4 regions of the Clostridium thermosuccinogenes genome follow, and region 1 is predicted to be linked to each of the others. Evidence: riboswitches for the same ligand, from Rfam matches in the RefSeq annotation. Region 1 holds a riboswitch; each other region holds the start of a gene.

Region 1 (8,218 bases):
TCGGATATTCCATCGCAAGAAAAAGCTATGAGGCCGGCGAAGACAGCAACAAGCCCGGGGGCAGTACAGCATCACCTTCCGGGGATCAGCCTGCGGAGGATACCATACAAGAGCCTAAAAATCCGATAAAAGAGCACATCAAAGGTATGACATTGGAGGAAAAGATCGGGCAGATGGTTGTAGTCGGTCTTGACGGATACACGGTGGACGAGAAGGCCAGAAAGATGATAGAAGACTACAAAATAGGAGGATTTGTCCTTTTTGGCAGGAACATAAAAGATTCCGGCCAACTGCTGGAGCTTACCAATTCTTTAAAGGAAGTCAACCGGAAGAACAAGATTCCGCTGTTTATTTCAGTGGATGAAGAAGGGGGAAGGGTAACCAGAATGCCGGAGGAGCTTAAGAAGCTTCCTGCGGCCGGAGTTATCGGAAAGACCGGTGATGAAAGCTATTCCTTTGAAGTGGGCAGAACCATAGCCGGAGAGATAAAAGCCCTGGGGTTTAATATGAACTTTGCTCCGGTATTGGATATAAACAGCAACCCAAAAAATCCTGTCATAGGGGACAGAGCCTTCGGTTCTGAGCCGGAGGTGGTAACCAGGCTCGGAGTTCAGGCCATGAAGGGCATTCAGTCGGAAGATATTATACCGGTGGTGAAGCATTTCCCCGGTCATGGGGATACCTCCACCGATTCCCATGTGGGTCTGCCAAGAGTTGATAATGGTTTGGACAGGCTAAAGAGCTTTGAACTGCTTCCTTTTAAAAAGGCCATAGAAAACGGAGCAGACGCGGTTATGGTGGCGCATATTTTGCTTCCTGAAATTGACCCGGATTATCCATCGTCCCTTTCGGAAATTGTCATTAACGACATTTTAAGAGAGGATTGCGGTTTTGACGGAGTCGTATTTACCGATGATATAACTATGGGTGCGATAACGGAAAATTATGATATAGGTGATGCAGCCGTCAAATCCGTATCTGCCGGAGCTGACATTGTTCTTGTCTGCCATGGGTATGACAGGGAAGAAGCCGTAATAAACGTTTTGAAATCTGCCGTATCAAAGGGTGATATCCCGGAGGAGAGGCTGGATGAGAGCCTTTACAGGATATTGAAACTTAAAGAAAAGTATGGTTTGGCCGATGACAGGATAGATTCGGTCAATATTGAAGAAATAAATAGCAGAATTGACGCGGTGCTGCGCTAAATTTCGGAAAGCGTGAAGGAAAGATTCAATAAATACTCAAAGAAGGATCAATGAAGATCAAATAAAACACGGCGAAAACTCAATGAAAGCTAAAGGAAGGCTCATATGAAACCCATATGAAACTCATATGCAGCTAATATGAAAGCTGAATGGAAATGCTGCTGCGTCTTACGGCGTAATATGGTTTGCCGGTAAAAATCCTGCCATATAAACATAGCTTTAAATCTAGGATTTCAATAAAATGTAAAATTGTTACTAAGTTGACACCACATGCTATATGTGGTAACATGATACTGTAGGCACTTTGCTTCTGGCAAGGTGCCTACAGTGTTTTATATGAAAATGCCATTTTATGTATGAAACTGCATGAAAAAGCCTGAAAATTCAGCTAATTTTATTTTAAGGTGGGGAGGGCTAATTGATGGGGAAAAAGATTTGCCTTACAAGAGCAATGTTCGAAAAAGTTCTGGAGCATCTTATAAGGCTGGAAGAGAACAAAAACAGGCTTATTGATGAATACTACCCGGAGATAGGTGATGAACGTGATAAGTTTATCGATTTTCTATCTGAGTATGTAAATAAGATTGACGGGGTGGTTGAAGACATTAGAATATCGGACGAAGCGGATAATGAGTTCCCATTTGTTATTATAGGGAGTGAAGTAGAGATACATGATGTCGATGAAAATGAGGTTTTCAGATACAAATTGGTGACCCCCTATGAAAGAGATATAGCAAATGGCCACATTTCTTTTTTATCTCCCATGGGAAAATCCCTCCTCTTGAAAAAGAAGGGAGAAGATGTTTCTGTAAAAACCCCGAGCGGAATATACAGATACAGAATCAAAAAAATTGAAGTAGTATAATGCCGCATAAAGTAGTATAATATACCATCGTAATGGGGTATAAAAGCAGTGCACTGTATTTATTGAACAAATGTGGTTACCCTATTGCTTGATGAGAAAATTAATCAAAACTACTACAATTGCTTGCGGGTGTTAAAATGGCAGATACAGTATACATAACAGGACATAAAAATCCCGATACCGATTCCATATGCGCGGCGATCGCCTATGCGGAGTTAAAAAGAAAACTAGGCATAAATGCAATCCCTGTCCGCTTGGGGGATATAAACAAAGAGACAGAATTTGTGCTGGAATATTTTAATATACCAGCACCTGAATATCTGGCAACCGTGAGGACGCAATTGTCCGACCTGGATATCGACATAATAAGTCCTGCATGGCCGGAGGTCTCGATAAAAACAGCATGGACAATCATGAAAAAAAATAATGTTAAAGTGATTCCGGTGGTTGATGAGAATGAGAAGTTCCTGGGATTGGTGACTACGTCCGACATAACCAAGAAGTACATGGACATGTTGGAAAATGACATAATCGCTTACAGCAAGACTCCTTTAATGAATATCGTTGAAACATTAAATGCGAAATTGATATGCGGAAGCCAGAAGGACTTTAATACAACGGGAAGAGTAGTAATACCGGCAATGAATCCGGAAGAGATGGGGGCCTTTGTTTCCAAAGGAGACATAGTCATTGACGGCAGCAAAAAGGAAACCCAGATAAAAGCAATTGAACTGGGCGCAAACTGCCTCATTGTAACCTATAATGGCTCCGTTGATGAAGAGGTCGTGGAGCTTGCCCGTAAAAATAAGTGTATTCTGATGATTGCCCCTGGGGATACTTTTACGACGGCAAGGCTGATAAATCAAAGCATTCCGGTGGGATATGTCATGACCAGCACTAATGTGGTCAGCTTTAACATCAATGATTTTGTCGACGACATAAAGGATGAAATGCTGAGAACCAGGTTCAGAAGCTACCCTGTGCTGGATGACGAACAGAAGGTCAGAGGTTTCATATCAAGATACCATCTTATATCACGGAAAAGGAAAAAGGTAATTCTGGTGGACCATAACGAAAGGTCCCAGACCGTCGATGGGATAGAGCAGGCGGAGATTTTGGAGATTATCGACCACCACAGGATTGGAGATATACAGACCGGTTATCCGGTATATTTTAAAAACGAACCTGTGGGAAGTACATCTACCATAATAACAAATCTGTACTTTGACAAAGGCATACGGCCTAGTAAAAATATAGCGGGAATATTATGCGCCGCTATAATATCCGATACCATCAAATTCAAATCGCCCACCTGCACTCCGATGGATATTAACACAGCTCAAAAGCTGTCGGAGATAGCGGAACTTGACATTGACCGGTTTGCTTCCGAGATGTTCAGGAGGGGTTCGTCCTTAAGAGGAAAGAGTCTTGAGAAGATTCTGTACAACGATTTTAAAGAAGTACGGCTTGGCAAGTTTAAATTCGGCGTGGGACAGATAAATGCATCGGACAGGGAAAGCCTTTCTGAAATAAAGGATGATCTCATCAAATATATGAATGATATCTGCACCTTTAAGGATTATGATTTGCTGATACTTCTGGTGACAGACATAATCAATGTGGGTTCCGAGGTTTTATTTGCAGGCAGGGAAAAGAGCATAGCCCAGAAGGCATTTAATGTCGGTGCCGGGGAAGACAGCGTTTACTTAAACGGCGTTGTTTCCAGAAAAATGCAGATCATACCTCAACTGGCTGCAGCAGTCCAGTGATCCATACCCCACTTTTATGATTGTAAATCCTTCGCCTTTAACTTATAATACAGTTATATCAAATGTAAATGTTGGCTTAATATAATTTATGAGGTGCCTCATGGAAAAAGAAAAAAGGCAGAGGATATGGGAACTGGATTTTTTAAGGGGCATAGCCCTTATCATGATGATATATTTTCATGTCATATATGATATGAAGGATATATATGGTTATGATGTCGTCTATAGCTATGGAATCAATTACTGGATCGGGAAAATATCGGCATCAATGTTTATTTTGATCTCCGGCGTAAGCTCTACCCTTAGCCGCAGCAATGTAAAAAGGGGCTTAAGGGTTCTTGCTGCCGGGATGGCAATAACTCTCATTACCTATCTTTATGACCCGGAGTTTATTATAAAGTTTGGGATACTTCACTTTTTGGGAATAAGCATGCTGCTGTATCCGTTGTTTCAAAAAATGCGCTGGGAAGCACTGGCTGCGATCGGAACTGCAGTCATAATAGTCGGAAAGGTTCTGGAAAGAATTAATGCTCCCAATGATTATTTCTTTGCTTTTGGATTGACAAGCAGCAGCTTTTTTTCCTCTGATTATTATCCCTTGCTGCCTTGGTTCGGACTGTTTCTTTATGGGGTTTTGCTGGGAAAACTCCTGTACTCCCGAAGAAAAAGCCTATTCGGATTTTCTCTTAAAGATAACATAATAAGCAGCGCCGGAAGGCATACATTGGCAATCTATTTGATCCACCAACCAGTGATAATCGCCGTATTGTCCTTAATAAACCGGCTGGCGGGAAAATGACCGCCGGGAGTAAACCTTTGTTTATTTTCTTTGCTTTACATTACATGAAAAAAAATTGAACAAAAATGCTGAAATTTTCGTCCCATTATGTTAACATAAAATATGTTATGGTAATTATTAAAAGCTGAATCCTCTTTTTTAAGAGGTACGGAGGAACCAACTGTTTTTAGGGGTTAATCCATAATGGTAACTGGAAAGATGTGTACTGTTACATATATGATGTTATTAACATCAGACTGCGGTATGATCTTTGATATTTGATTAACAGCATTGTACACCTGTTTTCAGTTATCCGGCATGGTAGGGGTAATCCTATTTACCGAACCCGTCAGCTAACTTCGGAAGCTAATAATAGGAGGTTACGATGCATATTTTTAAAAAGGTACTGGCAGGTACCATGGTACTATCTTTTGCTTTAAGCTTACATACGGACGCTTTACATGCGGAAAACGGAAATAAGGAAACAGCAAAAGAAGAATCCCTCGTAGTTCTTGCCCAATCTGCAAATAATTCAGCAAAAGTATTGTCAACTTTTCTCAAAGGAACAGAATTCATAGCTTCAGGAAATTCTGGATCATGGATAAATGCTACATATGAAGGCGACGGCAGCCGGATTGGGGAGGATTTTGTATCGGAGCTGGCAGTCGCAGTAAACAGCAAAACTGAAATTAAAGAAATAGCCATAGTAAATACAGATGTCCTCAATATCAGAAAAGAGGCGAGTACCTCTTCTCCTGTAACCGGACAGCTTAAAAGGGGAGAGAAAGTAGGCATATTAGGCAGTTCGGGAAACTGGAGGAGAATAAAGACCTCTGAGGGAACCGTAGGATGGGTATATTATGAATACCTGTCGGACAAAGCGGCAGAATCAACAGCTAGTACTTTAGCTGCGACTGCCGCCCAGGAAAGCAAAGAAGCCGCTGCTACAGGTACGGCATATGTTACTGCCGACGTACTTAATTTGAGGAGTGACGCAAGCACTGCCGCATCGATAAAAGGAAAGCTGAAGCAAGGGGAAAAGGTGAGTGTATTAGGCACTTCCGGAGATTGGACAAAGGTAAAGACATCTGGGGGAACGACAGGATGGGTTTATTCCGAATATATTACGAATAAGGCACCCGTTACCTCGAGAGGCACCGCAGCAGCTAGAACTGACAAGGCATCGGATTCCTTATCCAAAGGGCAAAAGATCGTCGAATACGCCAAAAAATTCCTTGGTGTACCTTATATATGGGGTGGAACCACTCCCAAAGGTTTTGACTGCTCAGGCCTTGTATATTATGTATACAAACAGTTTGGAATAAATTTGCCAAGGACATCCAAGGAGCAGGCAACCAAAGGAACTACGGTCAGCAAATCGGATTTGAAGCCGGGAGACCTGATGTTCTTTGACACAAGCGGTGCAAACAACGGGGTTGTTACTCATGTGGGCATATACATAGGAAACGGAAAATTTATTCATGCTTCCAACCCAAAATCGGATGTAAAGATCACCAATGTAAATGACAGCTTTTATGTAAAAGCTTATATAAAGTCCAAAAGAGTGCTTTAATATTTAGCGATGGGAGTTTATCTACGAGGGCAGAAACGAATGGTACCATGACCGGGCAAATACCGGCAATCGTACGAAGCAAAAAGTTTAAAAAGAGAGAAATTTGTCATTATGAGGTCAATTGAAAAGGTAATTTCCACTTTGCAAAAGTAAATTCCATGGATGCTGTTATCATTGAGAAAAATAGTAATTCAGCGGGTTTTGGATTAGTTTATTTAGGCAAATTTTTAATGCTTTTCAGTCAATAATAGGTTAAAATATGAAGTAGAGGAACAAAGCCAGCCCTTTTTTGGGTATATCAAACTAGAGGTGTGAAGATTAACTAACTTTTTGCAAGAGTAATTTCCACCCTGTTTGTAAATGCTTATAGAGTTGTGGCTGGTGGTGCCTCTGGTTATTTAATATTTATTTCTTAAGAAGGGATGAATGCAGGGTGACATTATCTGTCGGGATGAGTTCTACATTCATCCTTCTTAATATTTCTTCCCCGTAGAGCAATCCAAAAGCCCAATAAGGGGTTTTATCCCCGAGATTCAGTCGACTGTACGAGTTGATATGGTTCATCATAAGAGTTATGTCCCGCTGAGTAAACTCATCAAGAGAAGTACCCTTTGGGATAATGCGTCTAATCAAAGCATGGTTGTTTTCTGCTGCGCCTTTCTGGTAAGGAGCCAGCGGATTACAGTAGAATACACAGGTTCTGCGTTGCCCATGTGAATCGAATTCAATAGCGGACGGATTCGAGAACTCACTGCCGTTGTCACAAAGTAATACCGGGAACAATTTGCGGAAGGTATCCGGGCCTAGTTCCAGGTAAAGCTGATCAAAGATATCAATGACAGATTGGGAGGTATTAGCATCTCTAATGAATGCGAGCATGAGCTGTGGGACAGTAAAATGCAGTGTCAGCAGGACTTTGCCGCCTATTCTTCCTATTACCGTGTCCATTTCCACTACGGGAAGGTCCGGATGCTCTTGCATAAATTTAAGAAAGTCTTGATAAGTTCGGCCTATTCGGCATTTTTTATCCACTTTGAACTGGTCTTTTCCCTTTTTACGTCTGCCCATACGTACAACTCTTGGCATATCGATATTTTTTGCTGTAAAGATACCCTTGTCCACATAGTTGTAGAGTGTGCGTTCATCGAGCATGATTTCATCAGCATGGTTAATGCATATATGGTGGAGTGACTGGCCTTTAATTAGCAGCGGGCTAATAATGGAATCCAATCTTATCGCTTCTTCTTCAGTGATTTGTAAACCCTGACGGCACTCAGAGCGTACTGTCTCGTATTCTCTTTGTGCATGTGTTGCAGAATAAATCCTCTTCTCTAATGTACAAGACTGTTTGTCTTCACAACCATTACAAACATAGGGCGGCTTCGAAAGCTTGGGACAAATTTCCTGTTGATACTCATGACATAGTGATGAACACATGCGAGACTTGCAAGCGCGACAATAACGGCTACAACGCAAACTGCCGCAAAGATGCTTAACAGGGCAACCAATACGATGTTTACAATCATTGAACACTCTTCCATAACAGCCGGTTTTCCTAAATTGGATATGGTTCTTCACTTCCTTGGATATCGTGGTTGGGTCCTTTCCAAGCTCGCGTGCTATGCTTTTGAATGATTTCCTGCTGATTAACCTTTGTTCAATTATATTTCTTTCTTCCTGACTCAAATGTTTAAAGCCACGCATATATGTACCCCCTTCAGAGGCACCACCATATATATCATAGCTTTTTGAGAGACAATATTCCAGCTTTCACAAGAAAATAGGAACAGTGTGATCTTTGCAAAAGTAACTTCCACCTTTCTCATTTCTAGCGATTTGCAAAACTAAATTCCACTGTCTATGAATTTGGGGTGGAAATAACTTTTTCAATTAAACTTTGTCATTATGATAGATTTCTCTCTTTTTAATTTGATATAAAGCATTAACAATACCCAATGTTTATTGTATAATAGATAGAAATATTTATAGGAACATTATTGACAGAGAGGGAGATGCATTTTATTATAT
Region 2 (8,218 bases), 1.1 Mb from region 1:
AGCTATTGCTCTATTAGATTAAAGATTAACGGGGATCAAACAGCTTCTGTACAGCAGCCGGCTGCTATCTCCATCTTAAGGACAGAATATTCACCACCAGGTCTGAAAAATGCTCTGCCGAAACCCCTTTGCCAAAACATAGATTATTGGTGTAAACATCATTAAGGGCATCCTTAATTGCATCCTGCCATTCTTTCTCTGCTATTGGCACATGCTGTCCGTATTTCCTGTAAAGCTTCATAAGTACTATGGATTTTATCAAATTTTCCATTGCACCACCCCACAAAGGGCATATATATTTCCCAGACAGGATATATATTTCCCTGATAGAAATACTTCCGTTTGCGCATAATAACATTTATGGTATATTATGTAATTAATTCAGTAATTTCACATAATGAAAATATTAACTTAATTTTACATTTATTTGTAGCATATGTCAATATTTAGTTCCACGTTTTGAGGAATCCGTTTATGCTTGTTCGCTTTTTAAATATAATTGATATGATAGCTAAATAGCATTGAGTAATAGTTGGTTTATCAAAGTGAGGTAAACAATGGATAGCAATATTCCCGGCTCAAGGATAAAAAATTTGAGACTTCAGAACAATATCACACAGATGAAGCTGGCCAAGTACCTTAATATCAGCAATACTACCCTTTCGCAATATGAACTGGGTACCCGTAGGCCGGATTATGAAATATTGAAAAACATTGCCGAATACTTCAATGTATCTACCGATTACCTTCTTGGAATAACTGACTCCATGGAGAAAGAACCTCCTGCCAAGAGGCCCGGAGAGTTTTGCTACACCTTTGATTTATCTGGGCTTCCCGAGCAAGTGATAGAACAGATATCCGAGTACATAGAGTTCATCAAGCAAAAATACAGCAAACAAGAAAAGCAGGATAAACCGGAAAAAGACGGATAATCCTGCTTTTATTCTAATACATATCCTGGGTGAACCAATAGGCACGATGAAATGCTACTTGGCATATATATCAGGTTTCAGTACTCCTATGTATGGCAGATTGCGGTATAGTTCCTTGTAATCCAGGCCATAACCTACCACAAATTCATCAGGCACCTCAAATCCCACATAATCCGGTGTTACATTCGCTCTCCTGCGGCTTGGTTTGTCCAACAGACAGCAGGTTTTTATGCTTTTCGGATTTCTCGACCTCAAGTTCTCTATCAGATAATGCAACGTAAGACCAGTATCAATTATATCCTCCACGATCAATACATCTTTTCCTTCTATGTTCTGATGAAGATCATGAATGATCCTGACCACTCCGGAAGTCTTTGTGCTGTCGCCATAGCTTGATACAGCCATAAAATCCATGCTTAACGGAACCTTTATTTCCTTGGCAAGATCACCGAAAAATAAGACAGCTCCCCGCAATATGCCCACCATAATCAGGCTGCTTCCCTGGTAGTCTGCAGTTATCTGCTTTCCCATATCCCGAACTCTGCTTCTAATTTCATCTTCTGATATCAGAATTTTAGCTATATCCTTTTCCATTAATTACTGCCTCCTGAATAAATACTGTTAATGTTTTTAGTTTAATCAAATATTTATTCTTTGTAAAGCCATATCATAATTTTCATAATGCTTCATAACAAATTTATTACGATAAATTTGTTACGCTGACTTTTTTGCACTCATTAAAGACCGCAAATTTGTGCAGGCAGTCATCAATGGCGGTTTGAAGCTCCTTGGTCCGTTTTACATCCCTTTCATACCATATATTTTTCACAACCAGCGTTTTTGCCTTGCTATCACGGATTGCCTCGACTCTACCGATAAATCTGTCGCCATAAAGCAGCGGCAGGACATAGTAGCCGTATTTGCGCTGCTCCTTAGGGGTGTATATCTCCCATTTGTAGTCAAAATCAAACAATGTTTTGATAAGTCTTCTATCCCAAAGCATATTGTCCAGCGGAGCAATCAGCTCACAACGGTCTCTTAATTCAGTCTCCTGCAGGACTGCTTCGAGTAAACTCCGGTCGGTCGAAAGGCAATATAGCTTGTCCTTAATGCCGTCCACCGTAACTTCCATAATTTTTTCCTCGGAAAGCAACTGCCTGAAAATCTCGTTTCTTTGAGCAGATTTTAACTCCCAGATGTTCAACCATGCATCGGAAGGCTTGTTCCACATAAGTCCCACCGCACCTATACGGCGCAGCACACGCCATTTTTGATGCTCGAGTTCATCGGGATACGGCTCCGGTGCGTTCAACAGCTCAGCATCAATGCAGTTCTCCGCAAGGTCGTAATACTTGGTTGTACCTTTCTTGTGGTGCACTACCAATTCTCCACGGAAATACATGGTTTCCAGCGCAGCACGGGAGAGCTTTGCATTACTCCAATACCAGTCCACCGTATCACTAAAACCGATATCCGCTGACGATACGGCACCCTTTTCCCGTATGATGTTCTTGATTTCCTCACATACGGCATTGACCTCGTCGTGGCTCCTGCCGCCGGTTTTATAAGCTTCGCGATACCGCCGGAAATAAGGCCAGTCTGTGGTTTCAATAATCGAAAGGTTTTTGTCGAAATAGTCCAGCAGCTTTCTATCCTCATACAAAAGTGAATACAGCATTTGCTTTGTGAAGCCTTCAACCCTCGATTGCAAAACCAGTTCCGGATTCTTGCCGCATACATCGATCGGGTCAAACTGAATACAGCCTGCTTGACGGACAAAATCAAGCACTCCCTGTTTGCCTGAGAATTTGTAATCACCTATTAAGCCTTGCTTCAAAAGCATGAACCTTCGTGCCTGCTTATTGGTTAATGCAACATTTTTTATCATTTTGCCCTCTTAATTTCTCGTGTTTTAATATAATAATGCTCTCCGCTCCATATATCGCTTTTCGGACAAGGTGCACAACCACATTTTGTCAATGCAACATATTAACAGTATACCATAATTAGAAATAGTTGTGTAAACTTTTGTATGCTTTGGCTTGATTTCATTTCTAGTGCGCCCTGCACTGTTAAAGAAGCACATGAAATCGGTTGTGAAAAGAAAACTGACTACACAAAAAGCACCCATCCAGCTATAATTGGGACAGGTGCTATAATACAGCCTTACACCAATGGATCAAGTTTTTTCAGTCATCAATAGTTCACATATTTAAGCGGGTTTTGAGGAACGCCATTTTTCCTTACTTCAAAATGCAGGTGAGGCCCGGTCACATTTCCCGTCGCTCCGGATAATGCGATGACTTCTCCCCTTGCCACCCTCTGGCCGGCTTTAACCTTTATCGAGCTCAAATGCCCGTAATAGGTTGTGTATCCGTTTTCATGGTCTATGATGACGAGCTTGCCGTAATTGCCCTGCCATCCGGCAAAGGTTACTTTGCCGCCGTCTGCAGCTTTGACGGAGGTGCCTGAGGAACAGCCGATGTCAATTCCCGTATGCAGTTTCCCCCATCTCTGTCCAAAACGTGAAGTAAGACTTCCTCCGCTTGGTTTAGTAAAAACTCCGTATGCAAGAGTACTCGGCCTTTCTTTTGTGCCGCTGAGCACCACTTTGTTTTGAGGCTCTTCTATAACCTTCTCTTCCACAACTTTCTCTTCCGAAACTATGCCGTTTATTTTTATAACCTCTGCCGCAACGGATTTTTTACCTTCCTTGCCTTCAACCTTCACCTTTGTCTGGCCTTTGTAAAGGTCGGCAGTCTCTACATATTCAACCTGGTAAGGAATGCTTTCCTCATAATTTTTCGTTTCAATGCTCTTTATGTTTATTACATACTTTGGTACGCTGAGAATGATCTCCTGGCCGATTTGAATTTTATCCACATCCAATCCAGGATTCATTTTCTCAATTTCAGACTGTTTAATTTTATGTGCTTCGGCAATTTCAGATACCGTATCGCCTTTTTTTACCACATATACCTTTGACTCCTCGGTGCTTTCAGACAGCAGTTCAAAAACGGTTTTTTCATCCTGAACGCTGCCTATGTTTACAGTCTTTTTGATAATATTTATGTCTTCGATAAAATCTACGCTTTCCGGATCGCTCCTACCGTTGTTTTTCATATATTCGTCCTTAATCCGGGTCAAAATGGATTCTGCTGTGCTCTTATCCTTGAGATAAGCGATATCACGGCCGTCAACATTGATGGAATAGGCCTCCGCCAGCAGCTCCAAATTGCTCTCCAGCGTTTCCTCGATAGCGCTTTCAGGAGTCAACTTGTTGCCAAAGGCAAATACTTCCTTATAATCAACCTTGGTGGGAATGATAATATTTAGGCCGGTAGCAGTCTCCGTCTTCTTTTCTATCTCCTGGATAATTTCATCAATCTGGCTTTTGTCGTTTACCATAGCTATAACCTTGCTGTTTACTTCAACTGCATAATAACGCTTTGTGAAAACGCTAAAGCCTGTCACCGAAACAGCGGTGACAAACGCTACACCGGCTAAAATCCATTTTCTGTTTTTTATGATCCACGGCTTGCTTTTACTAAGCCATGCTCTGCTTTTATCAATCCATATTCCACTTTTTTTAATCCATCCTATAAGTTCGTCCTTACTCATAAAATCTCCTTATCATCTAAAGGGATATTTCCTCATCCAAAAGGATTATTTTGTCCCCCTAAGAAGTAGTTCCTTTATTTTTCAGGGTTTTAATCCGGACGGCAAATAATAGTGTTCTAAGCTGCTCCAGATAAAAAATTTGAAAAATAAAAACGGTTTATCACCTAACCCTATGTGAAAACCGCTTCAAAAGGCACAGTCAAACCATCACTCCCTTTCAAAGCTTCCGAGGTTAGCTGACGGATTCGGACAGAAAGTTTTGCCCTACCATACCGGCAGTCAGAGACTTAAATCAGAGATATGAAGTTTGTAATATTAGCCCAAATCAAGGATTCAGGCGTAACATTAATTCAGACCTGACAATCACCTGCCGACACCTGGTATGGATTCACCCCAAAAATTGGTTCCCCCGTATTCTGCAGAAACATCGCTGCAGAAATTCAGCATATAGGTTCAATATTCAGTTTACCTATATTATTTGCTATTCCCTAATAATTATAACTACATTGCATAAATGTGTCAAATATGTAATAGGACATCGATATCGGATAATTCTTTATAAAACAAAGAAAGCGCCTTTCACCATCAGACGGAACATGAATAAATAGCGCCTATTAATATATAAACCGCAGAATTATTGCCTGGGCAATATTCTGCGGTTTGCTTTTACATCATTTATTTTTTATGTTCTTCCAGCAATGCCCTGATCTTTGTAGACGGATCCAGCAATGCGCTTAAAGAATGATCGTGATTGAGAGTATCTATAAGCAGCGCTATAAACTTTGATACATCAACCTCTACATACCAAGGCGCCTTTTTGAGCGCTTCACTTCTATAAGTCAGGTTAGTGGAAAAAACCTTGGTGATTATTCCGTTCCTGTAGAACTCATTAAATTTCTCAATGCCTTCCGTAAACAATCCGAAGGTCACCGCCATATAAATTCTATTGGCTTTTCTCTGCTTCAATTCCATCGCTATGTCCAGCATTGAATCTCCCGATGAAATAATATCATCAACGATGAGTACATCCTTGCCTTCCACCGAATCCCCCAGGAACTCATGGGCTATTATGGGATTCTTGCCGTTTACTATCCTGCTGAGATCCCTGCGCTTATAAAACAATCCGAGATCCAGCCCGAGTATGTTTGCATAATAGATATTCCTGTTTATTCCACCCTCATCGGGGCTGACCACCATCATTTTGCTTTTGCTTATCTCCAAGTCCTTTTCAGAGTTAAGCAAAGCCTTAATAATCTGGTATGCCGGCTGAATATTCTCAAATCCCTTTATCGGAATAGCATTTTGCACCCGAGGATCATGGGCATCAAAAGTGAGGATATTCTCCACTCCAAGGCGTTCCAACTCCTGAAGGGCAACAGCACAATCCAGGGATTCCCTCGATACCCTTTTATGCTGCCTTCCCTGATACAGCAAAGGCATTATCACATTTACACGCCTTGCCTTTCCACCTATTGCCGAAATAATTCTCTTTATATCCTGAAAGTGGTCGTCAGGACTCATGGAATTTTCCATTCCAAACATCTTGTACTTGCAGCTGTAATTTCCTACATCACACAAGATATACAGATCATAGCCCCTGATGGATTCCTTTATGACAGCTTTTCCTTCGCCGGAGCTGAACCTGGGGCAGTCAACCGATATAAGATAAGAATCTCTTTTGTAGCCGGGATAAAGCAGATGATCGAAACGACATTCCGGTATGCTTTTCCTGTACTCAGTCAAATGCTTGTTGACAAGGTCACCCAATTCCTCGCTGCTCTTCATTGATATGATACCCAGAGGTCCGACCGGAATACTGGGAACCTGATTTTCTTCATATTCTATAGTAGACATCCTCGCCTCCTGAACACTATCAAATATTGGCAAATACTGTTGTCATATTATCTGCACATATATTATAATATTCAAATTTGATTAAGTAAAGGATTATGCAAATTAAAACAGCAGTAATTTTGCCAGTGGTTCAGATCCGGCTAAAAGGATGATCCGCAGCTCATCGGCATAACTTGAAGGCTCCATACCCTACTGGTGCTATTACAAAGCACTATAGAAAATTATTGGTTTGAATTCAGCTAATTGAAATGGATGATTGTTGCTCCGAAAGGTGGTTCCTTGCAGCTATGCCCTTAAGTAGTGAATCCTTTCTGCACAATCAATACATCCATCATTAGCCGAATTCATTCCTAAATTATATAAATCATCCATAACAAGGATAGTTTAACATACTTTCATCCTATTGAACTTCGCCCTTGAGGCCGATCTCCTCGGCTACCTTTCTCATTCCTTTTATAGTCTCAACAATGATGGCATCCATCTCCATGCCCAGCAGCTCGCCTCCCTTTTCGATGACTTCCCTGTTGACTCCTGCCGCAAAGCCCTTTTGTTTCCATTTCTTCTTAACCGATTTAGTTTCCAGATCCAAAATGCTTTTAGTCGGACGGAGAAGAACGGTTGCCGTTATAAGGCCGGTCAGTTCATCTATGGTATACAGGACCTTTTCCATCCTCTCCTCCGGTTTTACGTCGGAGCAGATTCCCCATCCATGGCTCTCAATAGCTCTTATGTAATCTTCGGGCCAGCCCCTTTCGGTTAAAATCTCTCTGACTTTTTTGCAGTGCTGCTCCGGGTACATCTCATAATCGAGATCGTGCACCAGGCCGATAATTCCCCACTTTTCCACATCTTTTTCATTGAAAAGCTCTGCAAAATGCCTCATAACCGCCTCAACGGACAGGGCATGTTTTATAAGGCTTTCGCTTTTGTTGAATTCCTTCAGAAGCTCAAAAGCCTGTTCTCTCGTCGGTATTACCTTTTCCATCCCTAAGACCTTCCTTCGTATATTGCATTATTTTGTGAGTGTAGTAAACAATTTCTTTAGATAAATAGTAATCATCCGACCTTTTCATGTCAAGCCATATCTTTCGCAATCCGGTTATATGGTTCTAGCATTTTTCCAATTTTAGTTCAAGATCAATTTCAAAAAAGCGGTCCCATGGGAAACTTAATTCAGTAAGTTCAATCCTTCTTCCATTGAATTTTCCTCCCAGCTCTTCCTGTATCAATTCAATGAGCAGGTCTTTTACTTTTTTGGCAGCCAGCGCGCTATACTCACCCAGACTATATGGATTTAAATCCGGATAATTATCTTTTAGCTTCGTCAACCGGAAAGTGCCTTTGGACTGCATAAGCCAGTCGGTTATGATCGCTCTTAACAGCAGTCTCATGGATGCATCATATTTTTCCGGATCATCCGCAAACCCTTTGTAGTAGCTGCACAATACGCCGTGGGCAAGAACTGATCCTATGGTATTCTGGGAGGTATTCCATCCCGCATAGGCGCACAACCTGTCAAAAAGCTTGTTCTTTACAGCCATCATCATAAAATGGTCATCCGCACCGTTGCAAAAGGCCACATCCGCCACTGCAAAAGGCTTGCCGTATTTCTCCGAATAATATATGGCGTACTTTATCAGCTCCTCTGCATTGGAGTAGTTGGAATAGCTGGAAAACCTGAAGCTCTCCGAATACTGTTCAATTGCCTCCAGGGTGCGTGTACCGGGTGAATGGACAGCCAGAAGCAGATCCGACTCTTCGGCGGAACCTGCCACAATTCCTCCTGCAGAGATGATCTGGTGCTTTATGCT
Region 3 (8,218 bases), 1.4 Mb from region 1:
GTCCATATAAATCCAACTTGCCTGTAAGCTTTTTTGAAAGTACTGCTGTGATTTTTCTCATCATCCCGAAATCTGATAGATCAACAATAAACGAACCCAATCATGTTACATGGAAACAGCATCCTATGCATAAAAAAAGGGAGACCCATGAATACTTTGGTTTAGTATTGATGAATCTCCCTTTCCCTTGCCGTTATGATATTTTAACCGCAGCCTGTGCGGCAATTGCTTTCCTATATGGTTTAATAATTACTTGCTGCCCATTTTGCAGCTTCCTTTACAGCATTCTGGTGATCTGCATTCACTTTACCCGTACCATGAGTCTTGCTGTTTAAAAAGTGAATATCAAAGTGGCCGTCCATGCCGTTGCCTTTTACTGTATCAAGGTTGGTACCAGCTCCATAATCTCCGCTTCTTTTGCTGACATATGCATTTGCCGGTTCACTGTCCACCCCTGCATGAGGCATTCCGGCCATGGATGCGGCAATCTTTTTCCCATTCACCGTCACTATTACCGGCCTTCTTTCCCAGCTCCACTGGCCGCCGTATATCTGCTTCATGATTTTTGTATCTTCCGCCGTCAGAGTCTCACAATCTGCATGATTGGTACCGTAGGTCCTTTTTATTTTAAAGCTTTTACCCGATTTAATATCATATACCGTAGCTGTCTCTCCACGAGCAAAGAAGCTCTCTACACCGCCAAACCATGGCATCATGTAATCTTCGGCTTTTTTCCCGCTGTTTGCGGTTTCGGATGGTTTAGCCACTTCTGCCGGTTTTGAAGCCTTATCGCTTTGGGCCTGTTTTGCTGCAGCTTTATCCGCTTCCTCTTTTTCCTTTACCAGCTTTTCAATAAGCTTCAGGGTGCTGGTATGCACTATACCGTCCTGTTTCAGATTATGCGCAGCTTGCAGCTTTTTTACCGCTTCATAGGTGATGTCTCCATAGTAGCCGGTAGGTGTTACGGTAAAATACCCAAGGGTTTTCAAATCCTTTTGAAGCTTGATAACCTTGGAATTTTCATCCCCTTTCATGAGGTATACGTCGGAAGCTCTTGCCGTTCCTCGGGATACCATAGAGGAATTGCTATTTGCCTGCTTCATGGATTTGGATGCAGAACCTGCCTGGTCCTCTGCCTTTTTCGGATTCTGGCTATGCGCATCAGAGCGGGTCCCGTTTTCCGCCATGATAGAAACACTGCCGGCACCCTCTGTGCTATCTGTAATAATATCTGATGCTCTTTTTGTGGCACTTTCTGCAGTGTTGTTTGTAATGCTGTCTGCAGTACTTTTTGTTGTATCGTCTGCAGCACTGTTTGCAGTATCGCCTGTTATGCTGTTTGCAGCGCTATCACCCGCATCCGCAGAAAACAACTGCAAAGGCTGCCCGGTTTCCGTCCCGGCATCCGCTGCGCTGCTCTCCACAGCCTTATTAGATTCCGTTATGTTATCAACAGGTGACGTAGTGAGACTGGCAAAATAAAAAACAGATGTAATGGCTGCTGCCAAAACAGAACCAAAAACATATCTTCTGTATTGCATTAGTTTTCTCCTCTCTTTGCTTACGAGGTTAGTTGTCGGGTTAGGTAGAAGAGCACCCTTTCCGGCTGTTCCGGAATTAACCCCCTTGTGTTGTATCCCCCGTTTCCCTAATAAGGGAATTCGGCAGTATATATTTGTAAATTGGCTTCTTGAATTACGGTTGTATATTATAACATAATTAGTTTACATAAGATAGTGGCAAAACATGGATATCTTGAGGAAGTTTTGAACTAGGGAAAAGAAAACAAACGTGAGTTTGCATAAATCTTCCATCAAACTGATACCTATAATCCATCTCTTTATCGCTCCCTTCCATAATTTAATGCATTATCACCTCCCTCACGAGGGCAGACTAAATACAAAAGCTACGGACATATATACAATTAAAGGAGTTTTTGCTTCAAATATCGAATATACAGCCAATAATCTCTAAAGATGCAGAACTGCAAAGTATTAATAATAAAAGGAGTATATATGAGGGAAATAATAGTCACAAAAGAAAATGCAGGCAAACGTATAGATAAATACCTTCGGGATACCTTCAGAAATATGCCGTCAGGCGCTATGTACAAAGCCTTCAGAAAGAAGGACATAAAGGTCAACGGAGTGCGGGTCAAAGATGATTATGTCGTCTCCCAGGGTGACCGGCTGGAAATATACATAGTGGATGAAATTCTCGACGGAGTGCCCCAAGCCGGCAGCACACCTTTTGCCAGGGGTTTTTCAGTAGTATATGAGGACAGCAATATAATGATAGTAAATAAGGATCAGGGGATACCGGTGCACCCCGACAGGGAGCAGTCAAACAACACCCTTATAGACTTCATTCTTGAATATCTTGAGCACAAGGGAGAATATAATCCCAATGACACCAACTCCTTTACCCCGTGCCTCTGCCACAGGCTGGACAGAAATACGGGAGGTCTGGTCATAATAGCCAAAAACGCCGAATCCTTAAGGATAATGCTGGACAAGATCAAAAACAAGGAAGTGCGCAAATTCTATCAATGTCTGGTAGTGGGCAAGGTTAAGAAGCAATCAGCCGAGCTCAGGAGCTTTCTTATCAAGGATGAGAGGAAAAGCAGGGTTTTTATCAGCGATGAGCCGGTTAAAGGAGCTTCGGAAATTATTACAAAATACCGGGTTCTATCCTATGATATGGATAAGGATATAAGCCGCCTGGAAGTGGAACTCATAACAGGGAAAACCCATCAGATAAGGGCTCACCTTGCCCATATCGGCCATCCGATAGTTGGGGACGGAAAATATGGAACCAACGCTTTCAACCGCCCTCTGAAGGCCAAACGCCAGATGCTGTGGGCATATAAACTGGTTTTTGACTTCAAGGATGCCGGAATGTTAAACTATCTCAAAGGTATGAAGTTCGAAGTGGAACCCATATTTAATATCAATCTGAAAGAACAGCATTGATAAAAGCTTTTCTTCATCGCGGTTAATAAAAAAAGAGCCGGTGGATTGAAGTGCACCTCAAATGTTAGACATATACTAATATTTGGAGGTGTATTTCAGATTACCACCGGCTCCTCTTTACTTTACTTTCCTATGAACTGCTGTACAAGCACCTTTCCGTAAGTCGGGCTGTCCACTATGCCTATGCCCGTATAATTAAAGCTTCCGTTCAGTATATTCTTCCTGTGGCCTTCGGAATTCATCCATGCTTTAAATGCCGCCTCTACCGTCTGATTTCCGGCTATGTTTTCACCGGCTGTTTTGAACTCAATATCAAACTTTCTCATCATGTCAAAAGGTGAACCATATGTCGGTGATTGATGAGCAAAGTAGTTGTTGTTTACCATATCCTGAGCTTTCAACCTAGCAACCTTCACCAGCTCCATATCAAAAGCAAGAGGACCTACCCCGGCATCTGCCCTGGCTTCATTAACCAGATCCAGCAACTTCTGCTCATCCTGGGATATTCCTTCCGGAGGAGTGGTAGAAGGAGTCTTATCACTTGTCTGTGGAGTCTGGGTAGTAGGCGTCTGAGGTGCAGGAGTCTGCGTAGTCGGAGTCTTAGTCGTAGGAGTCTTGGTTGTCGGAGTTTTGGTTGTTGGTGTCTTGGCAGTAGTTGATCCGGATGTCTTTATGTATTGTGCAGACACCGCTCCAACACATCCGCTGCTCACATCATATACCGCATACCAGCTGTCTATTTTACCGAATACCTTTACTTTCTGCCCTTTTTTAAGCACACATACTACAGGATACTTTGTAGACGGGCCCTGCCTTACGTTCAAAGAATTAGCAGTAACTACCGCATCCGTAAAATTAACTTTTTGAAATGATGGAGCTGCTGTCACCTTTTGTACATCAGGCCCACCAATATTCAAAAGCGACGTACAAGCAAGCACAAGTACGATCAAATATACTAGCTTTTTTTTCATAAAATCCCTCCAAAACATCACTTCTGTTATTTATTTTTTAAAAAGTATGCTTCTATTATTATTAACAGAAAATATCGAAATATTTACATGGATGCTTCTAAAGGTAAAAGTTTTTTATTTTATGAAAAAAAGGATGTGTTGCCGATACAATAGAAAGGATTTGCCAAAAACGAGCCGTTTTTATATAAATTGCTTTAATTTCGCTAATTGAAATGGTGATTGCTGTTCCAAAAGATTCAAAGAACATATTTCAAATCCATAAAAAAGCTCCGGACATTCTTTTTCCGGAGCTTCATCGTTATTATATTTCCCTCATTAATATATTTCCCTTACATATCCATTTCTCATAAAGTTTGTAATTTAATTCAGCGCACTCATTACCTCCTGCCTCGCTTGAGCGATGGCATCCTCTATTTTGAGCTCTTTTACTTCCGAAGATTTTCTGAGCTTGTACTCCACAATGCCTTTTTCTGCCTTCTTTCCGACGGTGATCCTGATTGGAATACCGATAAGATCCGCATCCTTGAATTTAACCCCTGCTCTCTCATTCCTGTCATCCAGTATCACTTCCACTCCTGCCGACTGAAGCTCAGAGTAAATCCGTTCAGCTGTTTTCATCTGCTCTTCGATGGTAGCATTTACAGGAATGATTACTACATGATAAGGCGCAATTGACACAGGCCAGATAATGCCGTTTTCATCGTTGTTCTGCTCTATTATGGCTGCCATGAGCCTGTTTACGCCTATTCCGTAGCTTCCCATCACCATGGGATGCTCCTTACCGGCCTCATCCAGATATGTGCAGTTAAAAGCTTTGCTGTACTTTGTTCCCAGCTTGAATATATGTCCCACCTCTATGCCATGGGCAACTTTCACCGGACTGCCGCATTTGGGGCATCCGTCCCCTTCTTCCATATTCCTGATATCAATCACAGCCATAGCTTTAAAATCTCTGCCCATATTGACATTTTTAAGATGGTATCCCGTCTCATTGGCTCCCACAACGAAGTTTTTCATGGCTGCCACTTCCGGATCAACAATGAGCTCAATTCCCAGGCCCACCGGTCCGGCAAATCCAACATCAGCATGGGTTACTCTTTTTACTGTTTCGGGATCTGCCATATTAAGTTCGTTGCATCCCAAGTGGTTTCGGAGTTTTGTCTCATTGATCTCCCGGTCTCCTCTGACCATCGCGGCAACCACCCTGTCATCAGCCTGAAAAATTAGGGTCTTGGCAAATTCCTTTGGCGAACAGTTGAAAAACTTCATAAGTTCTTCTATAGTCCTTGCATCCGGGGTAGCAACCTTTTCCAAAGGAAGCTCATCGCAGCAGCGTTGCTCCTCCCCGGGGCAACACATCTCAGGCACACACTGGGCTTTCTCCCTGTTGGCAGCATAGCCACAGCTTTCACAAAAGACAACCTCTGCTTCCCCTATTTCGGATTTGACCATAAATTCCTGGGAGCCGGAACCGCCCATAGCACCACTGTCCGCATCCACCACAATATAATCCAGGCCGCAGCGGTCAAATATCCTGCAGTATGCCTCATACATCTTACTATAGGACATATCGAGGCCTGCCTCGTCCCTATCAAAGCTGTAAGCATCCTTCATCACAAACTCCCGGCAACGCATGAATCCAAACCGCGGCCTTATCTCATCCCTGTACTTTGTCTGTATCTGATAAAGCATCATCGGTAGAGATTTGTAGGAACGGATCTCATTCCTGACGATTTCGGTAAATACCTCCTCATGGGCAGGTCCAAGGCAGAAATCCCTTTCATTCCTGTCCTTCAACCTGAACATCTCAGGGCCGAAAACCTCCCATCTGCCTGAGGGCTGATAGACTTCCGCAGGAAGCAGTGCTGACATCATGAGCTCTTGAGCCCCGCTCCTATCCATCTCCTCCCTTATTATCTGCTCGATTTTTCTGAAAATCCTGTAGCCTAAGGGCAGGAAAGAATATATGCCTGAGGCCTGCTTCCTGATAAGGCCTGCTCTGAGCATCAGCTTATGGCTTGCAATTTCCGCCTCAGCCGGCACTTCCCTCAATGTCGGTATAAACATCTTTGAAATCCGCATGATCTCCCTCCCGGTATGATCTATATTCCAGCACTATTTGTCCAATTAGTATGCCTTACCCCAGATAACCATTTTGTCGGCCGGTTTACCGCAGCATACGCAGCTGTCGGAGATCTTCTCCTGCTCAAAAGGCATGCACCGGCTGGTAACTCCGGTCTTTTCCTTTATCATATCCTCACATGCTCTGTCGCCGCACCACATGGCTTTTATAAAGCCGGATTTCTCTGCAGCTATTTTTTCAAACTCCTCCGGTGTTACCGCTGTATATGTTTTGGAGTCCCTCATGTTTCTGGCTTTCTCCAGCATTCCTTCGTGCACTTCGTCCAGCAACCGGAGCACCCTGTCTTCCAGCTCATCCATCGGAACAAATATCTTCTCCCTGTTGTCCCTTCTTACCAGTACCACCTGGTTCTTCTCAATATCCTTCGGACCTACCTCAAGACGGATGGGCACTCCCCTCATTTCATACTCGCTGAACTTCCATCCCGGATTTTTATCACTGTCATCCATCTTCACCCGGACTACCTTGGAGAGTCTGTCTCTCAATTCTTCAGCTTTTTCCAGCACGCCTTCCTTGTGCTGTGCGATAGGTATGATCACCAGTTGCACCGGGGCAATTCTCGGAGGCAGCACAAGCCCGCTGTCGTCCCCGTGAACCATTATAATAGCGCCTATTATTCTTGTGCTCATGCCCCAGGAAGTTTCATGCACATACTGAAGCTCGTTATTTTTATCGGTGTATTGAATTCCAAAGGCTCTTGCAAACCCATCTCCGAAATTGTGGGATGTTCCCGACTGCAATGCTTTACCGTCATGCATCATGCTTTCTATAGTATAGGTTTCCTTTGCTCCGGCAAACTTTTCTTTATCGGTTTTTTTGCCTTTGATGACGGGAATTGCGAGAACCTGTTCGCAAAAATCCGCATACACGTTCAGCATCCTTATAGTCTCTTCCTGGGCTTCCTCCGCCGTAGCATGCACTGTATGGCCTTCCTGCCACAGGAATTCTGCAGTTCTCAAGAACGGTCTTGTAGTCTTCTCCCATCTAACGACGGAGCACCACTGGTTGTAAAGCTTGGGAAGATCCCTGTAGGAATGTACTATGTTGGCAAAATGCTCACAGAACAAAGTCTCTGATGTAGGACGCACGCAAAGCCTTTCTGTCAGCTTTTCCTGTCCTCCATGGGTAACCCATGCCACTTCCGGAGCAAATCCTTCCACATGGTCCTTCTCTTTCTGCAGCAGGCTTTCCGGGATGAACATGGGCATATATACGTTTTCATGCCCTGTTTCCTTAAATCTCTCATCCAGATTTTTCTGTATGTTCTCCCATATCGCATAACCATAGGGGCGGATTATCATACAGCCCTTTACGCTGGAATACTCTACAAGATCCGCCTTTTTGATTACATCCGTATACCATTGGGCAAAATCCTCATTCATAGGGGTTATAGCTTCTACCAGTTTTTTTTCCTGTGCCATATAATCAACTCCTTTAAATTTCAATTCTATTTTAGATTTAATATTTACAAGCCTTGGCAAGACCTTATAAATAGTTTTATAAATAAGTTTTATAAATGGTTTTATGAATGGTTTTGCATATAGCTTTATATATAGTCTTAAATATAATCTTTTATATAACAAAAAATCCGCCCTAAAAGTAAGGGGCGGAAATACTTTCCCGCGGTACCACCCAAATTGGAGTAACCCGTCTCTTGGGCCTTTATCGGAGCCGAACCGGCAGCTTCATCAGCTGCATCTCAGGGGTGGGAAGAAAAGCTTTGCCATAAAGCCTCGCACCAACCGGCTTTTCTCTTCATGCTACACTTTTCGCAGTCCCGTCATAGATTTATTTTCAGTTGTTAGCTTTCAGCTATTAGCTGTTGTTTACAAACCGACAGTCCACTGTTGTCAGTGGGAAACCATATTAATCAAAAACCAATATAGCTATTTAATTTCAAGCCATTAGGGCCCAATGGGGTCGGATTCTTATCATTTATAATAATATACCAAAATCCCTATGTCAATACGCTTGCTTGTCGTATAATAGTGATATATAATCGTTGTAAATACATAGAAGGAGTAAACAGCTATGAAAGTAGGCATTGGTCAGGACAGTCACAGATTTGATTTTAATGACAAGACAAAAAAGCTTATCCTCGGCGGTGTTGTGTTTGAAGGTCATGCTCCCCT
Region 4 (8,218 bases), 2.3 Mb from region 1:
AGCGGATTCAGGGCATCAATGCCTATGTCGATCAATTCAGGAATCAACGGGTTTATGTCCCCGCAGGAGTGAAGATGTGCCTTTATTCCCTTTTTATGAGCCCATTCAACCGCCCTTTTATGTACAGGCTTCAGCAATTCGCGGTAGGTCTTGACGGAAAAGAACTGGTTATGCTTATAGCCCATATCGTCAGGCCATTTAATGCTGTCAAAAGTATAGCCGGCATCCCATATCATATCAAAAAGGGCAATATCCATATCCAGATAAGTGTTGAACATGTCAACGCACCATTCTGGATCTTCCACCAACGCAATAAGCAAGGTCTCTGTTCCCACAGACCAGGAGTGGGTCACATCGAAGCCAAACCAGAAGCCTGCTTCTATCCATTGGCCTTCTTCGCGCCACCTTTTGTAATTCTTTTTAAGATAATCCCATGGAATCCTGTCTTCGGTGGGGGTCATTCGGCTTTTAGCTTCCTTCCACTTCTCAGGGTCCGTTGTTGTAAAGTCGAGGAATTCCGGGGTGGAGTCCATGTGCTTCCATTGCTTCAGGGTAACACCCCAGCTTGTGGTATAGATAATATGTTTTTCCGTCTCCTCAATAACTTTTGTCTCATATCTGGGGCTATTATCCACATTTATGGATGCCACCTTGTCGATATCGAAATAGTCTCTGTAATCAATGCCTTCCGGCATTCCTTCCCTTTGCCATCTCTCAATGGTAGAGCCCCATGGAGAATCAGCAATCGGAACCCTGTCGGCCTCCTTATGCTGAAACATTCTGGTAAACCGTTCATGCGTCGTCATCTTATACATGGATGCACCTCCAGTGATATTATTCCATCCGTTTTTTGTTGCCTTTAGCTTAAAATAACTGCCTATATAGTGATTGTATACTTTTTTGTTTAATAATGATTTGCACGGATTTATGTTCCAGGGGTACGTTTTTATGTTTTGCCATAGGTTATGAAGGATAGACTGGTATTGCTCCAAAGTTCAAGACTAAAATATTCTGAGCCTTTCGTTATCATGGTCTTTAAGGTTTTGGATAAATCTTTTTTGCATCCTTCCAAACGCATTAGATGATTAAAAATTTTACAACACAACTGACCACTGCAATTATCATTCCCTATTCAAGCTTGATTACCCATATTGTATTTAAAATATTACAGCTTTGTACGAAAAGCTTATGTTCATATGGCTTAAGTAGTCCTCAATGAATTGCTTGTCTAATTTCCCGAATCATTTCATAATTTTCAAAAAGCCAGTTATCTGCACAATGCATGTAGTATATAATATAAATTGCATATCAAGCCATGTCGATAAATTAAACTGCATTGATTGGACGATGGCTACTTGCTTATATAAATTAGTTTGAATTCTGCTAATTGAAATGGATTATTGCTTTTGCAAAAGGATTCAAAGCATATAACCATCAGGCAAACTATTGACTGAATTGGTTACTAAATTATATGGATTTGATCGCAGCAGTAAAATAAAATTCGGGGGAGGAAATTCCATGCCGTTATCCATAGTGGTTAATGAGGAAAACTATTCAAAGTATACTCATTTTATCCCCTACATAAGATATTGCGCCGAAGATAAATATTACAGCCCCTGGGAGCTCAACAGAAGAAAAATCAGCGACTATGAGCTTATTTTTATAACCGAAGGGGAGGGCCTGTTTGTGATTGGGGACAGGACATATGAAGTGTCCCCCAATGATTTGATTTTCCTCAAACCGGAAGTGTTCCATTCGGGGAAATCCCTCACTACCCCTTTCAAATTCCTGTGCATGCATTTTGATTTATATGTGTCCAAACCTGCAGATGACTTGCAGATGCTTAAGCAAGCCTACTACGAAACCATACCTTTAAAGCCCGTAAAATATCATAAAGCGGTTGTGGAGTTTCCTGAGCATATTGCCATAAGCAATTCAAGCCATGTGCATATGCTGTTTCGCAGGATTATCAATGAAACGGAGAGGCAGCTGGCAGGATTCAATTCCGTCATCAAATCCATCTTTACCGACCTTCTTATCAACCTTTACAGGCAGAAATGCAGCCAGCTTCCCGAAAATATCAGGTCCAACGAGGTTTTGCTGGCGGTGGATTACATAAAGAGCAATTACATGAACCGCATCACTTTAACAGACCTGTCAAACCATGTCCATTTGCAGCCAACTTATTTAAGCGGGCTTTTTAAAAAACAGACCGGGCATTCCGTTACAGAATTTATTAATCTTCACAGGATATCCGTTTCAAAGAAACTGCTTCTTGAGACCAACAGAAAAATTCATGATATAGCAAACGATGTAGGATTTTATGACTTACATCACTTTTCCAGAGTATTTAAAAAATATGAAGGGCTGACTCCCGTACAGTACAGGCAAATCCGATTGTGATAATGAATGGGCAGCCTTATACCGTAAATATAACGATAATATGTAACAAGGGAGGCCGGCTCCGCGATTTAAGCGTCTTTACGGCTCTCCCTGTTTCATACTCTACCTGTTTGCAAGTCTAGTATGTGTATACCATCCTGCCTATTCTTGCTGCTATAGGTCTCGACCATATCCACTTATTCGTTGTGCTGTCATCGAAATAGAATATGGCGCCGTTGCTTGGATCACTTCCATACAAAGCCGCATAAGCTGCTTTCTTGGATTCATCCGTTGCCGGCCTGTTAATCCACCCGTTCTCTACCGGGCTGAACTGATAGTAGTTCCCAATCTTCTGATATATTACGCTTTTTATAGTATTCGGCCATTCATCACTCTGCACCCTGTTTATAACAACAGCACCAACAGCAACCTGAGCTTCATACGGCTGGCTTTCTGCCTCCGCTCTTATAAGCCTTGCCAGAAGGTCTACGTCGCTTTCACTGTAGGAAACCACAGCTTTTGCGCCATTTCCTCCGGATGTTGAAGTTCCTGAGGAAGTCCCTGCAGAAGTTGATGATGTTCCGGGTATAATAAGGGTTTGTCCCGGATAAATCATATCATCCCACTTATTATTGGCTTTCCTTAAGGAATCAAGAGATATCCCGTGTTTTTTTGCTATTAGATATAAGCTATCCCCGCTTTTTACGGTATACGTCGCAGCAGGCACATTTAACACCTGTCCCGGATATATCACTGTTCCTTTTATATTATTACTGCTCTGGATTGCAGAGACCGAAGTATTGAAGAGCTTGCTTATGGTATAAAGCGAATCACCCTTCACTACTTTGTAGGATGCAGCATTAGCCACACCCGGTGCTATCACCAACAGTCCGAAGCACACAAATGCCGCAGAAAATAAAGTTTTTAATCTGCCTTTCTTAAACATTACATTTTTTCCCCCTTTCGCCTCCGGAGTTAGTTGACGGGTTCGGGATGAGGTACCCTACCATCCCTGACCTTGGAAGCGGCATAAATGCTAAGCAATGATGCATGCCTAATAAAGCAGAAATCTATTATATACTGCCGCTTGCATCCCATATCAGGAACGGATTCACCCCAGGTAAAATATCCTCCGTACTCCATTGTGGAGATTCGGCTGTTTTCCATGCCATTCTAACAGGATTTATGCATCATTTCCATACAAAATTATTGGTAACGCAGGAATATCAATGCTTTGACGGAATAACCCGGAACAGTAAAACTTTTTTTGAGTTCTTTTATCACACCAATATCCTTATTGGCCTCCCCTGCATAGTATGTAATATGTCAACTAACAGGGGGTGATAAATGTGAATAGCTTAAAAATAGGAGACATTGTTGCAAGGAAATCTTATAACGCAGATATATCTTTTGTAATTGACAGAATAGAAATTGGTTCCAATGGGAAACCCGTATATATTTTGCGGGGCCTTCTCCATAGAATCCAGGCAGACACTGATGATGAAAATGATCTCATAAAGCAAACCTATAGAAGCGCCATTGAAAGCATGAAAAGAAATGTAATAATGGCAACGCGGCATGTACCACAGTATAGGCGATCCAATCCCCTCTTAAGATACAGCCCCTTCCGGGCAAGAGCCGGTAAAATTCTGCATATAGATTCCAGCAGGGAATTTATAGATATGTGCATGCAGAATTACAAAAAGGCAGGTCTTCATGCAACAAGCATCCACGCGGAAGAGAGCAGACAGCCGGAACTTATAAGAGGCGCCCTGGAGAGATACCGTCCCGATATTCTTGTCGTTACCGGCCACGACGGTATAAAAAAAGGATCTGTGGATCTTAATTCCATAAACAGTTACAGGAACTCAAAATATTATATACAATCCGTTAAAGAAGCCAGAAAATATGAGCCCAATGATGATAAACTATGCATATTCGCAGGTGCATGCCAGTCCTATTATGAAGGTATTATGAACGCAGGAGCCAATTTTGCCAGTTCACCGGGAAGGATATTGATCAACGCTTTAGATCCGGCAATTGTAGCAGAAAAAGTAGCCCTCACCAGTTCAAGAACCTTCGTCACTCCCGAACAGATATCAAGAATAACTGTATCCGGTGCCGATGGCATATGGGGCAAAAAAACAAGAGGCCATCTAAAGCTGTGATGAATGTAAAACTTACGGAAACTTAAAGGAAAATCAGGGATATAAATCCACAAAACAGCTGTTTTGTGGATTTATATCCCTGTGGATAATGTGTATAAGTCTGTGAATAATTCATTTTAGTTAATTTTACCTTGTGGGTAATTTGTTATATTTTTGTTGATGAATTTGTCCATCCTCCTCCGACCTGTTTGCATCTCTCCTTTCTCAGGTAACCATTTTAAGTAAACCAGCATATATTGAATTAGAAGCCGGTAATCTGCTGGACGCCCGTTCAAATCTTCTATAGAAAGACTCCCAACGACGACCAAAGGAATTGTTAACCGGCTTATGGCAGTTATTCATACTTAAGCTTGAAATATTGCATATTATGAATCCACACATTTGGGAAACGAGGTGATTTCCTTGATTATTCATGTAGTAAGACCCGGTGAAAGTATATACACCATTTCAAGGCAGTATGGCGTGCCGGCGTCCAAAATTATCGCTGACAATGAGTTAAGATTTCCAAACCGGCTTGTTGTGGGACAAACACTTGTAATTTTGGAAGGAGAGCGCAGGCATACGGTTGCTCCGGGGCAATCCTTATACACGATAGCCCGGCTGTATGGCACAAGCGTAAATGCTCTTCTGGCAGCAAATCCCGGGATAACGGATCCTGCTTCCATATCTGTGGGCCAGGTAATAATAATACCGCCCAGAACCATCAATTTCGGAAACATCGAGGTTAACGGATATGCTTTTCCCAACATCAATATGGATGTACTCAGGAGGACCCTTCCCTATCTGACATATTTGAGCATATTCAGCTACGAAGTAAATGCCGACGGCTCTTTAAGAACCATCGATGATGATGCCCTGATACAGGCAGCCTATGCGGCTAATGTTGCTCCAATGATGGTAATAACAAACATAGAAGAAGGTGGCGGCTTCAGCAGCGATATCGCCCACTCGATTTTAACGAATAATGAAGCCCAGGACGCCCTTATAAACAACGTCACAAGAATTTTAGGTGAGAAGGATTACTACGGACTGGCTATAGATTTTGAATATATCTATCCCTATGACAGGGAAAGCTACAATAACTTCCTGAGAAGAATAACCTCAGCTTTAAGACCTCTTGGTTATGTCATAGCAACTGCTTTAGCTCCTAAAATCGCGGCTACCCAGCAGGGCATACTTTATGAAGCCCATGATTACCCAGTACATGGAGCTCTTGTAAACCATGTCATAATAATGACTTATGAATGGGGTTACACATATAGTCCTCCTATGGCTGTTGCCCCAATAAATGAAATAAGGAGAGTTCTAAACTATGCTGTAACCGCGATCCCCCGGAATAAAATCTTCATGGGCATACCGAATTACGGATACAACTGGACACTGCCTTTTACTCCCGGAACCGCAGCCAGGACCATATCCAATACAGGTGCTGTTGACCTCGCAGCAAATGTGGGCGCCGTAATACAGTATGACACCATATCCCAGGCACCTTTCTTCAACTATTATGATGAGAACGGCAGAAGACATGAGGTATGGTTTGAAGATGCAAGGAGCATTCTGGCAAAGCTTACACTGGCAAATGAATTCAGAGTAGGAGGTATAAGCTACTGGACCATTGGCAGCTTCTTCCCGCAAAACTGGCTCGTCCTAAGCTCGGTTTACAATATAGTCAAGTTATTTTAAATGTATAGCCCTTCCGCCATATGATATAATAATTGCAGCAGTGAAATTATGTCTGCAATTATTATATTATTAAATAAGTGTGCTATTTTGAATTAAGCTTTAATGCTTATGAAATCTGAATCCTTGAACATAAGGTTGATATGCGCCATACGGAGGAGAATTGAATGGGAAGGGCTATATTGCTGGTGGATATGAATGCCTTTTTTATAAGCTGTGAAATGTCCAGGAATCCTGCTCTAAAGGGCAAGCCGGCAGCAGTTGCAGGTGACCCTAAAAACCGCACCGGCATAATCCTCACAGCCAATTACGAAGCGCGGAAATATAAAATTAAAACTACCATGCTGGTGCATGAAGCAAAAAAACTCTGTCCAGATCTTATTCTCATCCCTCCCGACCATGAATTTTATGAGCAAAAATCCCGGGAAGTGATGAATATTCTCAGGAGATACTCTCCGGTCATTGAGCAAAACAGCATAGATGAAGCATGGCTGGATATCACCGGCTGTGAAGTCCTTTTTGGAACACCTGTTGAGATCGCTCAGAAGATTATGAAGGATATCATGAACGAGCTCGACCTATGGTGCTCCATAGGAATTTCAGAAAATAAGTTTCTCGCAAAAATGGCATCGGAAATGAAAAAGCCTTTGGGAATAACCGAAGTATGGCAGAAGGATGTTAAAGAGAAGATCTGGCCATTGCCTGTAAGGGAAATGTATGGCATAGGCCGTCAAACAGAGAAAAAACTTTCAAACCTGGCTATTTACACAATAGGCGATCTGGCCTGCTGTGACAGAAAGCTCCTGACGAAAAATTTGGGCAAATGGGGTGAAGAACTGCAAAAGCTGGCCAATGGGATAGATTTGTCACCGGTGACCGAGCATCCCCATCATGACAGCAAGTCCATAAGCCGCTCAACAACCCTGCCCAGGGATATAACAGACATAGATGAGGCCAAAACTGTCTTGCTCAGGCTTTCCGAGGAAGTAGGCGCGGAAGCAAGGGCATATGGATATAAAGGCAGGACAGTTTCCATAACTATAAAATATAAGGATTTTCATTCCATCACCCGACAGAAGTCCATCAATCCGACTTATCTCACAAGGGATATATACAGGACGGGCATAAGCCTTCTTGAGGAAAACTGGGACAAACACCGTCCCGTACGGCTGCTGGGTATCGGCCTGGATAACTTTAATGACAGCGACGATATGGAAAGACAGATATCACTGTTCGATATAATGGAGGAAGCGGATAGCAGCACCTCCGGGAGCCGTGTTCGGGAAGAAAACCTGGAAAAAGCTATAGACAGCATCCGGGCAAAATACGGTAAGGACATCGTAAAAAGGGCAAAAGTCATCGGCAATAACTTAATAAGCAGTAGCAGCGCGGAAAAGAAGGACCCGTTTAGCATATAAAATATAAACATAAAACGTAGATTTTGTTGATACACATCCTGTGGATAGTGTGCATAAGTCTGTGAATAAGTAATATTAGTTAGTTTTGACTGTGGATAAGGATGTTATCTTTTTATCCACAGTCTATTCTTATGTAAATAATATTAATATTTCTTATATAAAATATCACAAACCTGCTTTTCTCCTGCTTTGATGCCGGTATACATAATGGTGATAAGTGTGCATTAATTTCTACATTTTATACACATCTAAGACAAGCCCTACATGGTTATTCACAGACTTATACACATTATCCACAGTTTTTATATCCACAAAGACTGTGAATACCTTATTTTTTGCGGATAGCTGTGGATAACTTTAAATTTTTGCTCAATTTTAGTCCTGTGTAATATTAATTATGCTTTGGCATGTTACGATTAAAACGGATTTTCTGATTGTTACTAAAATAGGCCCCTTACCGTTTCAATTCCGATATATTGGAATTAAAACTTCTTCCAGCGTATAATAAGAATTAATCCACAGGTGGGACACCTTTTGCTTTTCTATAAAGGACAGGAAATTATTTATAAG

The links. Region 1 has a riboswitch for cyclic di-AMP ahead of CDO33_RS09640 (SH3 domain-containing C40 family peptidase). Riboswitches for the same ligand answer to the same signal wherever they lie in the genome.
Region 2: another riboswitch for cyclic di-AMP. It lies ahead of CDO33_RS04675 (peptidoglycan DD-metalloendopeptidase family protein); the one in region 1 lies ahead of CDO33_RS09640 (SH3 domain-containing C40 family peptidase).
Region 3: another riboswitch for cyclic di-AMP. It lies ahead of CDO33_RS03515 (peptidoglycan-binding domain-containing protein); the one in region 1 lies ahead of CDO33_RS09640 (SH3 domain-containing C40 family peptidase).
Region 4: another riboswitch for cyclic di-AMP. It lies ahead of CDO33_RS20165 (LysM peptidoglycan-binding domain-containing protein); the one in region 1 lies ahead of CDO33_RS09640 (SH3 domain-containing C40 family peptidase).

The regions. Positions count from the first base shown of each region.
Region 1 is NZ_CP021850.1:2,194,775-2,202,992, reverse strand. Features, by position in the region: gene nagZ (beta-N-acetylhexosaminidase) at 1-1,205, shown strand, start outside; gene CDO33_RS09655 (GreA/GreB family elongation factor) at 1,627-2,070, shown strand; gene CDO33_RS09650 (putative manganese-dependent inorganic diphosphatase) at 2,208-3,839, shown strand; gene CDO33_RS09645 (heparan-alpha-glucosaminide N-acetyltransferase) at 3,940-4,638, shown strand; cyclic di-AMP (ydaO/yuaA leader) riboswitch at 4,751-5,000, shown strand; gene CDO33_RS09640 (SH3 domain-containing C40 family peptidase) at 5,003-6,190, shown strand; gene CDO33_RS09635 (IS30 family transposase) at 6,596-7,894, opposite strand.
Region 2 is NZ_CP021850.1:1,055,732-1,063,949, reverse strand. Features, by position in the region: gene CDO33_RS04695 (hypothetical protein) at 65-271, opposite strand; gene CDO33_RS04690 (helix-turn-helix domain-containing protein) at 558-932, shown strand; gene hpt (hypoxanthine phosphoribosyltransferase) at 987-1,526, opposite strand; gene CDO33_RS04680 (winged helix-turn-helix domain-containing protein) at 1,633-2,820, opposite strand; gene CDO33_RS04675 (peptidoglycan DD-metalloendopeptidase family protein) at 3,129-4,553, opposite strand; cyclic di-AMP (ydaO/yuaA leader) riboswitch at 4,760-5,009, opposite strand; gene CDO33_RS04670 (ribose-phosphate pyrophosphokinase) at 5,229-6,398, opposite strand; gene CDO33_RS04665 (HDIG domain-containing metalloprotein) at 6,808-7,392, opposite strand; gene CDO33_RS21430 (hypothetical protein) at 7,355-7,480, opposite strand; gene CDO33_RS04660 (DUF4127 family protein) at 7,517-8,218, opposite strand, start outside.
Region 3 is NZ_CP021850.1:771,290-779,507, reverse strand. Features, by position in the region: gene CDO33_RS03515 (peptidoglycan-binding domain-containing protein) at 243-1,541, opposite strand; cyclic di-AMP (ydaO/yuaA leader) riboswitch at 1,544-1,677, opposite strand; gene CDO33_RS03510 (RluA family pseudouridine synthase) at 2,016-2,972, shown strand; gene CDO33_RS03505 (CAP domain-containing protein) at 3,095-3,943, opposite strand; gene CDO33_RS03500 (proline--tRNA ligase) at 4,304-6,025, opposite strand; gene proS (proline--tRNA ligase) at 6,071-7,507, opposite strand; gene ispF (2-C-methyl-D-erythritol 2,4-cyclodiphosphate synthase) at 8,118-8,218, shown strand, end outside.
Region 4 is NZ_CP021850.1:4,618,948-4,627,165, reverse strand. Features, by position in the region: gene CDO33_RS20175 (uroporphyrinogen decarboxylase family protein) at 1-815, opposite strand, end outside; gene CDO33_RS20170 (AraC family transcriptional regulator) at 1,519-2,403, shown strand; gene CDO33_RS20165 (LysM peptidoglycan-binding domain-containing protein) at 2,522-3,328, opposite strand; cyclic di-AMP (ydaO/yuaA leader) riboswitch at 3,332-3,550, opposite strand; gene CDO33_RS20155 (sporulation peptidase YabG) at 3,732-4,550, shown strand; gene CDO33_RS20150 (glycoside hydrolase family 18 protein) at 4,953-6,233, shown strand; gene CDO33_RS20145 (DNA polymerase IV) at 6,398-7,648, shown strand.